Regions from separate parts of the Paenibacillus andongensis genome, predicted to be linked through region 1. Evidence: riboswitches for the same ligand, from Rfam matches in the RefSeq annotation. Region 1 holds a riboswitch; each other region holds the start of a gene.

Region 1 (4,845 bases):
ACTCGATTCATTCGTACAATACGGTAATACAGTTGGCTGCTCACCTCTTGCTCCACTTCCAAATAACCTTCCACATGCACATAATCACCCAATATAAAGGTGGAGGCATCGGCAGACCCGGAGTGTGTCAGAAAGAGGAGAGCGGCTTTATCATCTCCAACTACGAACCCGGTTTGCTCATTCACTTGAAACTTATCTAGAACATTCCCATGGTGAGACCTTGCGATATGATGAAAGCGCCAAGACTGATCCTCTTTTATTAGAAAATAAAGCACGCGATTTCTCTGATTATTACTGAATTCCCTCGTTACACCAATCATGCAAACCTTCTCGCCTATGCGAAGATACTCATCGACAATATAAGATTTCAATCGCAATCGGTGCACATTTTTCTGCTGAATATAGGCTTCCATCTCTTCAATCGACCTTTGATCCTTAGGATCCTGTTTCGTTGCGTAAAATACTTCTTTTATAAACGTATCCGTCTGTAGGCTTCTTGCCCCTTTGAAATGATTATACGTAAGGAAAAATCGATCAATGACTCCCTGAATCTCCTCCGGTATGGCAGGACCTTTTTCCACGATATACATGCTATTTGCTCTATTCGAATGTCTTTTTTTATAAAACCAACTTTTCCAGACACTTAATTGCATGCCGTTCGTGTCACCTGCTTTCTTCCAAACATTTCTTCATTATAGGCTAAAAACCATAAAATTTCGATAAAAATCGCAATATTTCGCATAAAAAAAGAACATCTGCCTTCTATGCTCTCATTCGAAAGATTCATAGAAAACAAATGCCCGATATTTTTAATCCTTTTTCACTACATGGCTTACTTACAGAACTCTTTTGGCTCCCACATATCTGGATCCCCAGTATGAACTGGCGAGACTATCTATCCTTACGCCTCTAGACGTTGTCGCCGAAATGAATTGATCATTTCCCAGATAAATACCAACATGATTTACACTGCCCGAAGCAAAAAACACAAGATCTCCAGCCTTCAAGTCCATAACCCTGGTTCCTGCTTCATCGTACATTTGGACCGAAGTTCTGGGTAGATCAATACCTTTAGCTTCGTACAAATAGCGCACAAATCCGGAACAATCAAACCCGCTGGGTGTTGTACCTCCCCAAACGTATGGCGTACCCATAAATGTGTTTGCTGTTTGCACGATTTGAGCAGATATGGATGGTGTAACTACCGCTGCAACCTTTGGAGCTGGTGCTGGTGGCGGTGCAATCCAGGCTGGCTTGTGCGACTTGCCATCGACATCCACAATCGCAATACGATTCGCTTCATTCCATTCAATCGGAGAACCGAATGTTTCAGTAATGAAACGCAAGGGTACATACGTATTACCTTGATAAAGCGTTGGACTGCTTTCCAGACTAATCTTCTTGCTGTTAACGATCGCTTGCTTCTCGTCGGTAGTCAGTTGAATCGTCTGCTGCTTGTTCACCAACGTGACCACTATTTCGCTTTCTTGCTTCGCCCAGCCTACTTGATAACCTAATTTCTCAGATAGTACGCGTAGAGGAACTTGCAACGTTCCTGTGCTGTCAATAAACGGCTCTACTTCTGGAAACTTAATCAACTCATCGTTGACCTGGACTTTCACAGTGGATGTAGATGATGCTGCTTGAACCGAAGAAGCGGAAAACATGGATACTGCCGCACAAACAAGTGCGCATGAACAAATAAAGCTTTTTGTAAAAAGTTTCAAAAATTGTTCCTCCTTGAAGCCTCCGAGGTTAGTTGACGGGTTCGGGAAGAGGTTTCCCTAGCGCGCTCAGTTTATTAAAACAGCTGAGCATTCATTCACCCCAAATAAAGAAGTCCCCCGTACCAGAGCTTTTGCTGCTCCGAGATTCGGCATTTTTTGTCTATGTTAGACTAGCATAGTTAGACAGTTAGTTTCAACTTTTGCATAGTGGTAATAGTTTCCACGGAGTTATAGATGCAAGACAAAGTCTGAAATAAAAGAAGCAATCAACAGAACGGCCATGACTCCTCCCGCAAGACGTGTACGCCAAATTAAGTTACCGTCTGTTGTCATATGTTTTGACAGTTTAGCGGTTTTACGAAGTGTGCGATAGTAAAGAATAGACCCTGCAACCACGAGAATAATCTCAAGAGAAGCACTCACCCACGGCCACTGCCACAGTCTAAATCCTACTAATGGAAGTCCTCCAGCATTTCCCGGTAAGAATGGCATATCTGCACGATGAACGAGAAGATCAAGTATCCAGTGACTGAAGGTAAGCGCTCCTATAGCCGCGCCTCCTCTTTTGCCCCATAACTTCCAAGCCAATAGTCCCGATAAGATAGCAATGAGTAATGCCCCAACTAATGAGTGTGTATAATCAGCGTGAATAATCCCTTCCCCATAACCCGTACCGATGCTTGTATCGATCGTTTCAGCGCCAGAAAGAAATAAGGGTACGAATACAACATCAAGCAGCTGAGTACAAGCATGAGCGCCCAGATCGGCACCTCCGGTGTTCTTGCTTTCACTGCTGCAGCAAGCCCAAAATGTCCAGCAAACATTTACATTCCCTCCCTTTTCGAGCGATTGAGAACTCGGCTTTCCAGCCAGCCACATAACACTGTAAATAAGAGCATAAATACAATAAATGACATGTCGAGCACCATCCCTTTCCGAATCCTAATTTAATTAGCATATTAACTAATATAATTAGTTTTGGCAAGTTTTTTTTCCAGCACAAAGAAGAAGCCTGAACGCCAAGGTTCAAGCTACCGGACTTATAAACAGGAAAAAGCACTCATACAGGCATCCTAATCCGACTGCCCCGTAAACCAAAAAGCGAACTAACCGCATTAAATAAGGGGTATCCTTCCCTTTCTTTTACTCTAAAAAAGAAAAAGACCACCCGAAGGTGGTCTTGATCACTTACTGTTAAGCGGGCGATGGGAATCGAACCCACGCGATCAGCTTGGAAGGCTGAAGTTCTACCATTAAACTACGCCCGCGTACTATAAAGGGATTGATGGTCGGGACGACACGATTTGAACATGCGACCCCCTGCTCCCAAAGCAGGTGCTCTACCAAGCTGAGCTACGTCCCGAAGCGTTAAATGAAAATGGCGCGCCCTGAGAGATTCGAACTCCCGACCTTTTGATTCGTAGTCAAATACTCTATCCAGCTGAGCTAAGGGCGCAAATGAATTGGAGCGGAAGACGGGGATCGAACCCGCGACCCTCGCCTTGGCAAGGCGATGCTCTACCGCTGAGCCACTTCCGCATCGTACAATTACCTGTCATTCTCGCTAACGTTTCTCCGAGGCGACAAGGAATAATATATCAGGAATTAAGGACAAATGCAAATGTTTTTTCTTACCTTTTTTTATTTAATGAAAATCCCGCCAAACGGCAGTACTTCTTTGGCAATGCGACGCAATAAACTGTCATTTTTCATATGCTCATCCAATTTACGATCTGGCTTGCAGGGCTGCATGAGAACATAGCCTTGTCCCGTCATTTCCCAATGATAATTCATATGCTGACTGGCCAATGTGTTGCCGTACACACACAGACGCAGCTGAGCGTTCCGCGGATAGGCAACAAGACAGCTTGTATCGACATATAAGGGCTGCTTAACATCCAAAGCCATTTGATAAATGGGTCCTGCCGTCAGAAGACCTAGTTTACCTGGACCTCTAAATTGCATTTTCACGAAATCCTGCGTAATCAGTGTATTCTTAACATTTTGCAGATGAGAAGCGTAGCTGACTCCCTCTGTGTAAAATAAAACATGTCGGAATTCATACAGAAGATCATCATCCGCATCTATTGGTATAACAGCCATGCTATACCCTTCAGGCAGCCCTAGCATGACATTGGCAGGACCATGCAGCCGTGACTGGACAAAACGCTTCTTCCTATACATACTCGGCAGTTTCATGAAAGAATCTTCTCTCTGCTCAGACTTCCCTTGAAAAGCGACAATTTGGTTCGGATGCAGGACATGAACAGACTCACCCTGTTCGATGCACAACGTGGCTATCTTTGCATGTGAGCTTACTTCCTCGAAAGATACCTCCATACACGCCGACCTCCTCGTAGACTACATCTATCTCATTCCGCGCTTCTGCCTCCGCCAAACCATGAATCGAAACACACGGCCAAGCACAAAATAAAAAACAATCAGCAAAATAGCCGTCACAACCATATAAGTTAATTTCCGATTTCGCTTATCTTTATCTAAATCGACTTGTTCCATGGCCTTCAAGCGCTCTTGCAATTGTTCATTTTCCCTTTTAAGCGTTTCGTTTTGCCCTAGAAGCCGCTCTTCTGTTTCTTGCGAATGCCGTATGGCTTCGGAAAGCTTGTCCTTCTGATCCTCTAATTGCTGTTTCGTAGACTCATAGTCTTTCTGAATTTGTTCCACATTCTCAGGCAATTGATAGATGTCTTTCACCCGATCCAACCATGAGGCTTGGACAGCAGAGGCTGGATACATAAATCCGAACAAGATGACTAGTAGGCCAACGACTTTTATAGCTCCCGCCAAAAAACGTATCTGCATCTGCCGTCTCTCCCCTCGTTTATATCGACATATTCTTCTATTTTACCGCAAAAGTCACCCCTTCACCACTTCTACATAAGGCCCCACATGAAGCATTTGTACACAAGCTCCCTCATGCAGTGATTCATACTTGATATCCGAGATAACGGTCAGTTCCATCCACCCACCATAAGCCTCCTAGCTTGGCTACAGTAAAGTCTTTCTCCTCTTTCTTATAAAGACCTTTGATGCTGTAAGATAGCGTGTAAAGCGCCTCAGTGGCATTTGAGAAGGTTATGCCGTCCGGTCCTTTACA
Region 2 (4,845 bases), 500 kb from region 1:
CCCGCATGTTCTTCAACCGTTAGACTCTCGAGGGAAGAAACAATTCGTTATTTATTCGTTAGGTAATTTTATATCTACTAAATTAAAGAATAACCACAACACACAGAGCAGCATTATTCTTAATATTAATGTCAAAAAAGATAATGAAGGAAAAATAAGCATAAACGGGATTCATTATATTCCGACATTGGTGCATCGAAAACTTCAAAATGGTCGTAAAAAAACCGAAGTTATCCCAATTCGAGAAGCGCTGAGTGAAAACAATCCAAATTTGAAAGAAAAACAGCGAGAACGAATAAAAAAAATGGTAGAGCATTCGATCAAAATATTGAAGGGGATATAATGATTGGTACCATTAACACCGAATAAAGTGACTTGATCAAGGGCACGTTAATGGAAATCATTAACAGGAGGGTGTGTCCTTGTATCATTTGTATACTCATAATGATCTGGATGGAGTAGGTTGCGGTATAATAGCTCGATTAGCATTCGGGGAAAAGGTAGAAATTCGATATAACTCTGTCGGAGGGTTGAATCTACAAGTAAAGCGCTTTTTAGAAAAATCAAGAAAAAAGAGCTATTTGTTTATCACCGACTTATCCGTGGATGAAACGAATGAACAAGGACTTAACGAGTTTGCGAAATCGGGTGGGAAAGTAAAACTTATTGATCATCATAAAACCTCACTTCATTTAAACAAATATTCGTGGGGAATGGTTCAGATCGCGTATGAAGATGGAAAACTCGCTTCTGCAACTTCTCTATTCTATGAGTATCTGATCCAGAACGGATTGTTGAAGCCGATGAAGGGATTAGATGAATTCGTCGAATTGGTCCGTCAGTATGATACTTGGGAATGGGAACAGAATGAATACATGAAGGCCAAGCGATTAAACGATCTCTTTTATTTAATTTCCATCGAAGAATTTGAGGAAAAAATGGTAGCTCGCATTCAGCAAAGTGAGAACTTTGCATTCGATCCCTTTGAAGAAAAAATTTTGGATATGGAAGAAGAAAAAATCGAACGCTATGTGCGCAGAAAAAAGAGAGAAATCATCCACTCCCGTATTAATGATCATCATGTAGGCATCGTTCATGCGGAATCCTATCATTCTGAACTTGGAAACGATCTAGGCAAAGAAAATCCTCATCTGGATTATATCGCAATCATGAATATGGGCGGTAAGAAGATAAGCTTTCGAACGATTCACGATCACATCGATGTCTCGGAAATTGCGGGTCTTTATGGAGGAGGGGGCCATGCTAAAGCTTCCGGTTGCTCAATGACAGAAGAAGCTTATCAGTGGTATGTAGCAAAGCCATTTCCGATGGAGCCCATTCGCGCGGATGCGAATAAAAATACATTTAACACGAAAAATTCTGTTTATGGATCCCTTTATGAGAATAGAAATGAACAACAAGTGTTTATTTTTCCTTCAGGAGGCAAGTGGGAAGTCGATGTGGATGGGGCCCTATCCAACCAACATTTTAGTACTTTCGAAGAGGCGGAACGTTATGTCAAAAGAGATTATGCAGCTTGGTTAGTTCGGGACGAAACGTATGTTGCCTTCCTAATGGAGCATATGGCGGCAAGAAAAACAAAAACCCTCGAGGGTAGTTCAGTATGATAAGGAACGACGCCAGTTCCAGATAACTGGGATAAAATGCAAGCCTCCTCCTCATACTAACTATGAGACAATGGAGGTGAACGCTATGCCCAAAAATGAAGCCGATCCCAAGTATGACCGCGAAGATAACCGAGCAGATAAGAAAAAAAATCAGCAGAATAACGCTAATTTTACTGAAGAGGCGCAAACGCTATCGAGCCACAATGCCGATGATTTCGTCCCAAGTTTAAATGGTATTCCCAAAAATCAAGTTTAAGTAACAACAGGCTGCTCTTCTAGCACTTTTGGGAGAGCAGTTTTTCTGTTTTTCCCACCTTAAATAAAAAAAGCTGATTTCTTGAGAAGTACATCTCAGAAACCAAGCTTTTTTTGTTATAAGCCGTTTAATTTAGTTTGTACACTTTAATGGTTTGGATACCAAATTTCTGCAAAGATTGCTTAGATCCTGGGATAAAGATATCAATACGTTTGCCTTTGATTGCACCGCCTGTATCTGTTGCATAAGCATACATGCCGCCTGCAGGAAGGCCGTTGAAATTATAACCTTCTATATAGAGCTTAGACCCTAGAGGAATCACAGAGGGATCTACAGCAACGGTTCCAATACCTAATGGATTACCCATATAATCCATAGCTCCGTAGCCGCCATTTTCAGAAGGATCTGCTGAATAGGCAGTAGATTGAAATAATTCATAATCTGGCTTATGCTGATTGCCATCTTTACTTAGAATAGCTATTTTGCTGCTAGCGTCCCACTGAACAGGAATTTCGGATGCTTTGCTTAGGAAACGAAGAGGCACGTATACGCGTCCGTTTTGGAATTCCGCATGTGTGTCCATCTCGACAGGGGTGCTATCGATTTTGGCTTCTTTTTGTCCCGATACTAAGGTGATCGAATGTTTGTTGTTATTTAGCGTGACTTTGATCTCATCGCCTTCTTTTTGCCACTTCACATCATAACCAAGCTTCTCCGTTACAAAACGAATCGGTACTTGGGTAGCATGATTATCATCCAGAAATGGCTGAGCATCCGGAAATTGAACGAGCTCATCATTGACTTGCACTTTCACATCCATCTCTGCAGCATGCGCCGAAAATGGGGAAAGAAAGCCTCCTGCCAACACTGTTAAAGACACAGCAAGGCTAGTTAACCCTTTAGTAATTGTATGCAATTGGTAATCCTCCTTCAATGAGCCTTCGAGGTTAGTTGACGGGTTCGGGAAGAAGGTTCTCCCTAGTCTGCTCTTTTGAAGAGCAAATATTCACCCCATGTAAATCGTCCCCCGTACCGGCACTTTGTCTGTGCACCGGACTCGGCTTCAAATAGTTTAGCATTCGAGGCTCTGTGGGACAACGACCAAAATATGGATGGAGGTCTTAGAGTGTACTAGACTTAGGTCTAGGTACAAAAACAGTCGCGAGTCCGTTTTGACGGTTATCTGTTTCAGGTACGATAGAAGCATGAAGAATATGTGAAGGGCGGTAAGCAAAAATGAGTATGGATCGATCTAAAGGGTTGGCTTTGGTTTTAATCACAGCAGGTTTACTTATTTGTCTGCATCAGTTTGGTGGTCACATTCATTTAATGGGGTTGTTATTCCCGGCAGCTCTGCTTGGATTAGGCTATGTAGGCATTCAGAATGGGAAGAAAATTGGATGGTTTATTGCCGGCTTGGGCGGATTGATACTGACCATTAAACTATCGGGCTTTATCGCGATCGCTTTCGCAGTATGTATAGTGTTGTATGGATTTCATTTATTGAAGAAACGAAATGAATATTAATTTTCAAGCAAATGGAGGTGTAACTTCATGAATATATTGAATCGGATTGGCAAAATAGCTGAAGCTGCATGGCAAGAAACGGCAAGCAAGCTTGAGCAACATGAACGGGGGGGCAGCGTGATAGATAAGCTTGAACAGCGCTATGAGGAGGCGCTGCAGCGAACCATTGAGCTGCGACGCCACATTGTGAACGCAGAGGAGATGGCGCAGCTGCGCGGCGAGCAAGCCGAGCTGGCAATGCGCGCCGGCGATGAAGAGCTCGCGCGGCTAGCGCTGCAAGAGAAGCAGCGCGAGGAAGCCGCTTGCGAGCTCTACCGCGCGCAGTACGCGGGCAGCCAGGATGTGTGCCTGGCGCTCGCGGATGAACTGCGCGGGCTGCGTGCGGGGCGCGCAGCCGAGGGGCCTCGGGTGCAGCCGCCGAGCAGCGGGCTGCACGAGAAAGAGGCTCGCGACGCATGGCGCGAGCTGGAAGTGACCGGCCGCGAGCTCGGCCGGGAAGCGCTGCAGGGGCTCCGCGAAGCGGGTCGCCTGTCGCAAGAGACGCTGAAGGAAGCCAGCGGCAACCTTCAGCAGGAACTGCGCACGCTGCGCGGCAAGTTCCAGCAGGAGTGGCAGCAGCATCGCTCCAGCGATGACACTGACCCGCGCGGCAAGAAATAGCCGCGTGTTATCCCTCCAGCGCCAAGTAAGTAGGCGCAGAGGGGCCCTTGACCTCCATGATTCATGCGGAAGCCTTGCCGCGCAAGGATTTGCATCTTGGAGGTCGTCCATTCTTATGGTATGCTAGGAATCTATATGAACTAATTTAAAAGTCAGCCAGAGGAGGTGCAGCGATGGGAGAAGAAACTAAAAGCAACCGTAACCGCAATACAGCACTAGTGCTGATTGGAGCCGGTCTTTTTTTGCTTCTAGATCATACGATAGGCTTTTTCCCCATTCTTGCCATAATCCTCATCTTGCTAGGCATTCATCGGGTGCGTTCACGCAAAGAGCGCAAAGGTTATGTACTGATAGGCATAGGGGCAGTGATTTTATTCGGTGATCATATTACCATCGTGTTTTCTATTGTCTTAATTTCGCTAGGTTTGTTTTTCATACGATCTAAGCAAGTACACAAAGACGACACGTATATGCAAAAGCAGAAATTGGTGGATAGCGTCCGATTAGGCCGTGAGCCTTGGATTTTACGTAACAGTTCAACTTGGTACATTATTGGAGAAACCTACATTGATCTTTCACTTGCGATTTTGGAGCAAAAGGAAACCACGGTCATCCTGCAAGGCATTGTAGGAGATGTAGATATCAAAGTGCCGGAGGATATCGGTGTCGCTGTCACAGCTTCCATCTCTTTCGGGCAGATTCAAGTTGCGAATGAGCGTGAGTCAGGGGTTATGAACAAGCTGGTCTGGCAGTCCCCTAACTATGAACTCTGCG
Region 3 (4,845 bases), 3.1 Mb from region 1:
TCGGCGTAATAAGCAAATTTGGACACCGTTTCGATAATAGCCATTTTGTTCATCCAGTCGAATTGTACTTGTGTGTTGTTCATGTTTCATACCTCCTGAGCTTAAATGAATATTAACTTCGCTTCGCTGACCATCTATTTCATTCAAAGATTCATTGGGACTCCTCCTCGCGATATCGGAATTATTTTATTTCTATCTCAGAATAACGAATCCATAATCCATTCTCTTGCACATTACATTCTTGTTTTTGTACAAAAAAACCAAATCAGAGGAAATTTTCATTCTGGTCAAGACCCCATTTTGTAAACAAAGAAAAAATACCTAGGAAGAAAAGAGGCCACTGATAAACTTATGGTTTTTGAGAAATGGCTACCCCGAACAAAACAAAAGACGATTGCTATTCCTAATTTTAGGAATAGCGATCGTCTTTTCGCTGTTCATTCAAATATTCATGAAGTGTTCCAAATCAATGCACGCAAACCCAAATTTGTCAGCGAAAAAATCTACTTTCATATAAGGCAGACCTTCCTTCCTGAACCCCACCTGCTCCTCTTCATCAACTGCGCCTCATCCCTGAAATCCAGGGCTAGGCTCACATCCTTAACCGTGTGGAGCACAAGGTCCGCTCATTTCGCAGAGCTAAGACGGTTTCGTAATGCTCATAGAGAAGATCATTGGAGATAGCACAGAAGTAATGATGGCGATCACAATGACTGCATCTTGAATTCCCTTATTAATAACTCCCAATCTCATGCCGATCGATGCCGCAACAACGATTAATGTCATACGAGATGATAGCAAGAATCCGCCTGCCAGAGCCTTCCGCCGACCATGACGAAGAAAATAGGAATAATCAAGCCATAGCCTATCCCTTCTAACTGCTCCTTAAACGGATGATGATCATGTAGATGAAAACTTGCTAGAAGAAACCCAGCCAAAAAACTGCCTAGAATAACCTCCGAACCTGTCATATCTGTGATGATTCCATAAAGGCCGAGAACAGCCAGCAGCCCCTGCAATCGGACGACGGAATTTTTGTGGAATTCCTTATGCCAAAATGAGGTTTTCCTCAATCTGATTATGGCCTGATAGATAATTACGGATAAAGGCAGAAGCAAACCTACGGAAGCCTGACGCCACGTAAATCCAGTATGGTAGGATCCTCCAATGATAGAAAGAATGATCATAGTGAGGAGATCGGCGATAATTGCGGACGTTAGAAGCAGTTGGCCATATTGGCTTTTGATTACTCCCGTTTCCTTGAGGACCGGCATTACAATCCCGAGTGAGGTTGTCAAAAGAATAAGCGTTATCATCCAGGACTTTGTTAAGGGGTCTATTTGGTGAATTCTTATTCCTAACAGAAAAGCCAACAAAGTGGTCCCTACAAAGACTAACAATCCGATAATAAGAGGGTTTTGCCCGATCTTCGGAAGGAATCCGGAACCCTTTCATTCTGCTAAGTAGCATTTGCACGACAAATATACATAGAAACAGCCAAAAAAGAGGTAATAAAGCACCATGCCCCATACTAATAATAAGTCCCCCCATTCCTTATTAAGGTATGCTAGTCCGATTCGTTATTATAACTACCCGCCTCCACTTTTGCACTAAATAACCGAAGGATTTTGGACTCATTTTTCCATAATCCCACCCTTTAGTTCAATTAAAAAAGCAGGCTGCCTCAGCTGCCTGCTTTATTTCAAGTATCGTTTTCTGTCGAAAAAACACAGCTTTCTCCTTCAACGAAACTCATATAATACTGCTTTTTATGTACTCTCTGAGGCAAGGATACGGACCACCAAAAATATGAGCCATGGTTACGATAAATTTGTGATGTTCCTTCAAAATTTTTAAAGAAATGCCGACGCGATTGGCTAGTAATTGTTGAACCGCTAATTCCCTTTCCATACTTAGTTGGTTTAGTAAGTCATTGTTTTGTCCGACTGTTTTGCTTATTTCCAATAAAGTCTGTGTTTCGACGCCAGATGGCCTATACGCCAAATTGGAAAATTGAATGTCGAACTCCTCCAGCCGTCGCTTTAAGTGAAGAATCTCTTCTTGACGTTGTACAGAAGTGTTTGATCTTTTCGATTGAAAAAGGTTCTTCACCTCTTTGGTTACTCTCTTAAGAAGCATGTCTAGTTCCTCCTTTTTTCTCTTGAACGAAAAAAGGAAGCGAGGGAATAAAGCCCTTAAATATAAAGGACCCATTTAATGTTTCTATCATTTTCTTTCTACGCTGACGAAGTTAGCTGACGGATTCGGGTCGAAAGTTAACCCTAACACTTAAAAAATGTACTCACCCCAGAAAACTTGGTTCCCCCGCTTCTTTAATCTAAAGAATTAAGCGTAGTATGATTATTCTTATTTTATCAATTTACCCCAATACATACTTAGAAACAATAGTAATATTTACTTATATTTTTATGTCTATTCTCAATTAATAGTTCTATTAAACTGTATCGGGCCAATTATACGAAATTCCGTTCACTGCGGTACTGACCGTTTGGAACCAGCTTTCAAAAGAAAAGTATAAAGAGGACCCGCCACGGCTGATCCTCTTTGTAGACTATTTGGCGGCGAAGATCCCGTATTTTAATGTAAACTTGTTCTTATACATTTGATGCTAAGCATCTCGGCCAGATGCATGTGGTGGCTGCTCCATCCACTCATGATTTATCATTAGTTTGGCTCCATCCTCTGCGAAACGTCCTACGTCCAATAGAAATCCTGCATATTTCGCCGCAATATCATGCCTTCCGTCAACAGCTAAAGAATTACCATACGATCTGATCTTCATCGAAAACATATCCACCTTATGAAATACCATCAATTTATCTGAAAATGGAGAAAAAGAAGAATTCGTTACTAAGTGGTCCAATGCGGGATGGGACTGCAATCCTTCATCTTCAAGGAGCTGGCTCCAAGTTTCTATATGGTTCGAGGTGATTTTCTCACCTCTATGTAGAAATTCTCTAACCTCATCTAATTTGGTTACTTGTCTGAATCCGATGAGTAAGGATTTGCTTGTCACATTATTTTGAATATTATCGTAAAGGTGGGTAATTTCTAATGCGTGAAGTGGTCTGACATGTCCTAAGAAACCGTTAAGGTAACTTTGTTTTTTCACAATTTCTATCTTTTTCGGGATCGGTATGTAAGGAGCTTTAACGAATGAACCTTTTATGATTAAAACGTCGTTGACCTGATTTATTAGTTTGATTGTCACTTCCAAGCAGTTTGTAAAAAATGTTCTCACATCGTGTCTACTCATTAGTGGTACAGCAATTGCATAAATGCTCATCCCGGCTTTTGCTGCATACTTCAAGTAATGAAGATAAAATTCATCCGAGAATAGCCGAGGCGCCCCTAAGTTTACATCGTCTTCAGTGAAACCAACAGGAACAGGATGATTCTCCTTGTTTAATATTTCTTTGATGGTTTGAACCATTTGTTCAGATAAAAATAGCGCGTATTCTACAGTTTTTTTTATTTCTTGATCCTCAATATTTTGAAGAAAATAGCTCAAAACACATTTGGCCATTGAATTCCCAATATAAGTAGCCCAAAGTTTTCCAACTTCAGCCGAAGTTAATTTTTCGTCCATTTTTGTCTTGTTTGTTCTTGTGGAGATTAACTTTATCGGTTTTATAGCTTCCATTTCATCCCCCATTTATGGGTATTTTTATTTTTAATTTTATTTTTATTATTGTTATCCAGTCTGCTATATATATATTCATCGTAGCATCCGAAGCTTGCTGTATTGCACGCTCAACTTTGCTGCCCTTTAATTTATATTCGTCAAATTTTTAGCAGTAATTCCTCGGACTAAAGCCTCTGCCATTGAACCTACCCCACAGAAACAAATGTTCAGTTTTGAAATCGATGGTACTTGTTCGGTTCTTGATTGGAAGGCCATTATTATTCCTCACTTCTAAAATATGAATTGAATCAAAAACATATAGACGAGAGTACCGCTTGCTATGGATAAAAACATATTCCTTTTCCAAATATGCAGCAAAGCAACGACAACAATTGAAAACAATTCGGGTACACCATGGTCACCGGATAAAAATTGGACATCTTTGATATTATAGACAACTAGTAACCCTAGAGCTGCTGAGGGCAATACTTTGCCGAGATACTGCACATAACTTGGAGTGGTCCGACCCGAAGGAAAAATAATAAATGGAATAAATCTGGTCATCATGGTTCCCAGAACAACCATTGCTATCGTAATCATTCGCTCTATTAAAGTCATTGACATATACGTTCACCTGTTTTCTCTGGCTGCATCCTCATCAAAGTAAGTAAGAAGAGAATGATGATCATGGAAGGGAGGATAAAGCTGCCACTGTTAAAAATGAAAAGGCATATAAGTGATACTCCTAGACCCAATAACGCACTTTGATGTGCTGTCTCTTTCATCCATTGTTCGATAAAGATAACAACAAATAGTGCCGTCATAACAAACTCAAGCCCTTCCAAATTTAAGTGCACTAGCGATCCAAAAAGCCCGCCAATTGAAGCCCCAAGTACCCAATAGCTATGATTAAGCACGGTGACGAAGAACATGTACCATCCTTTATTCACCTCTTGCGGTATATTTGCTGTGTAATTAATGGAGAAAGATTCATCGCTTAGACCAAAAATCAGATAAATCTTTTTTAGTCCGGTCCCTCTGTACTTTTCAAGCATAGATATCCCGTAAAAAAGATGACGCGCGTTTACCATTAAGGTGAGAAACAGTGCGCCTAATGGATTAAAAGCGCCAAGCAACAGATTGACAGCAACAAATTCCATCGAACCTGCAAAAATAAGTAGGCTCATCAGGAAGGAATA

The links. A riboswitch is a leader RNA that binds a small molecule or an ion and turns the genes downstream of it on or off. The one in region 1 is predicted to bind cyclic di-AMP.
Region 2: another riboswitch for cyclic di-AMP. It lies ahead of NYR53_RS34335 (stalk domain-containing protein); the one in region 1 lies ahead of NYR53_RS04685 (C40 family peptidase).
Region 3: another riboswitch for cyclic di-AMP. It lies ahead of NYR53_RS18585 (hypothetical protein); the one in region 1 lies ahead of NYR53_RS04685 (C40 family peptidase).

Annotation. Positions count from the first base shown of each region.
Region 1 covers NZ_CP104467.1:1,017,030-1,021,874, reverse strand. Annotated here, with positions in the region: gene NYR53_RS04690 (hypothetical protein) at 1-590, opposite strand, end outside; gene NYR53_RS04685 (C40 family peptidase) at 837-1,727, opposite strand; cyclic di-AMP (ydaO/yuaA leader) riboswitch at 1,730-1,889, opposite strand; partial or broken gene NYR53_RS04680 (permease) at 1,956-2,551, opposite strand; tRNA gene NYR53_RS04675 (tRNA-Gly) at 2,925-2,995, opposite strand; tRNA gene NYR53_RS04670 (tRNA-Pro) at 3,014-3,090, opposite strand; tRNA gene NYR53_RS04665 (tRNA-Arg) at 3,107-3,183, opposite strand; tRNA gene NYR53_RS04660 (tRNA-Gly) at 3,192-3,266, opposite strand; gene NYR53_RS04655 (AIM24 family protein) at 3,369-4,067, opposite strand; gene NYR53_RS04650 (hypothetical protein) at 4,095-4,550, opposite strand.
Region 2 covers NZ_CP104467.1:1,514,704-1,519,548, forward strand. Annotated here, with positions in the region: gene NYR53_RS07005 (CapA family protein) at 1-343, shown strand, start outside; gene NYR53_RS07010 (DHH family phosphoesterase) at 423-1,628, shown strand; gene NYR53_RS07015 (hypothetical protein) at 1,714-1,884, shown strand; gene NYR53_RS34335 (stalk domain-containing protein) at 2,012-2,800, opposite strand; cyclic di-AMP (ydaO/yuaA leader) riboswitch at 2,805-2,957, opposite strand; gene NYR53_RS07030 (hypothetical protein) at 3,121-3,411, shown strand; gene NYR53_RS07035 (PspA/IM30 family protein) at 3,439-4,071, shown strand; gene liaF (cell wall-active antibiotics response protein LiaF) at 4,245-4,845, shown strand, end outside.
Region 3 covers NZ_CP104467.1:4,124,520-4,129,364, forward strand. Annotated here, with positions in the region: gene NYR53_RS18570 (nuclear transport factor 2 family protein) at 1-83, opposite strand, end outside; partial or broken gene NYR53_RS18580 (cation:proton antiporter) at 640-1,400, opposite strand; gene NYR53_RS18585 (hypothetical protein) at 1,753-2,139, opposite strand; cyclic di-AMP (ydaO/yuaA leader) riboswitch at 2,227-2,363, opposite strand; gene NYR53_RS18590 (DUF3231 family protein) at 2,630-3,664, opposite strand; gene NYR53_RS18595 (branched-chain amino acid transporter permease) at 3,938-4,270, opposite strand; gene NYR53_RS18600 (AzlC family ABC transporter permease) at 4,261-4,845, opposite strand, start outside.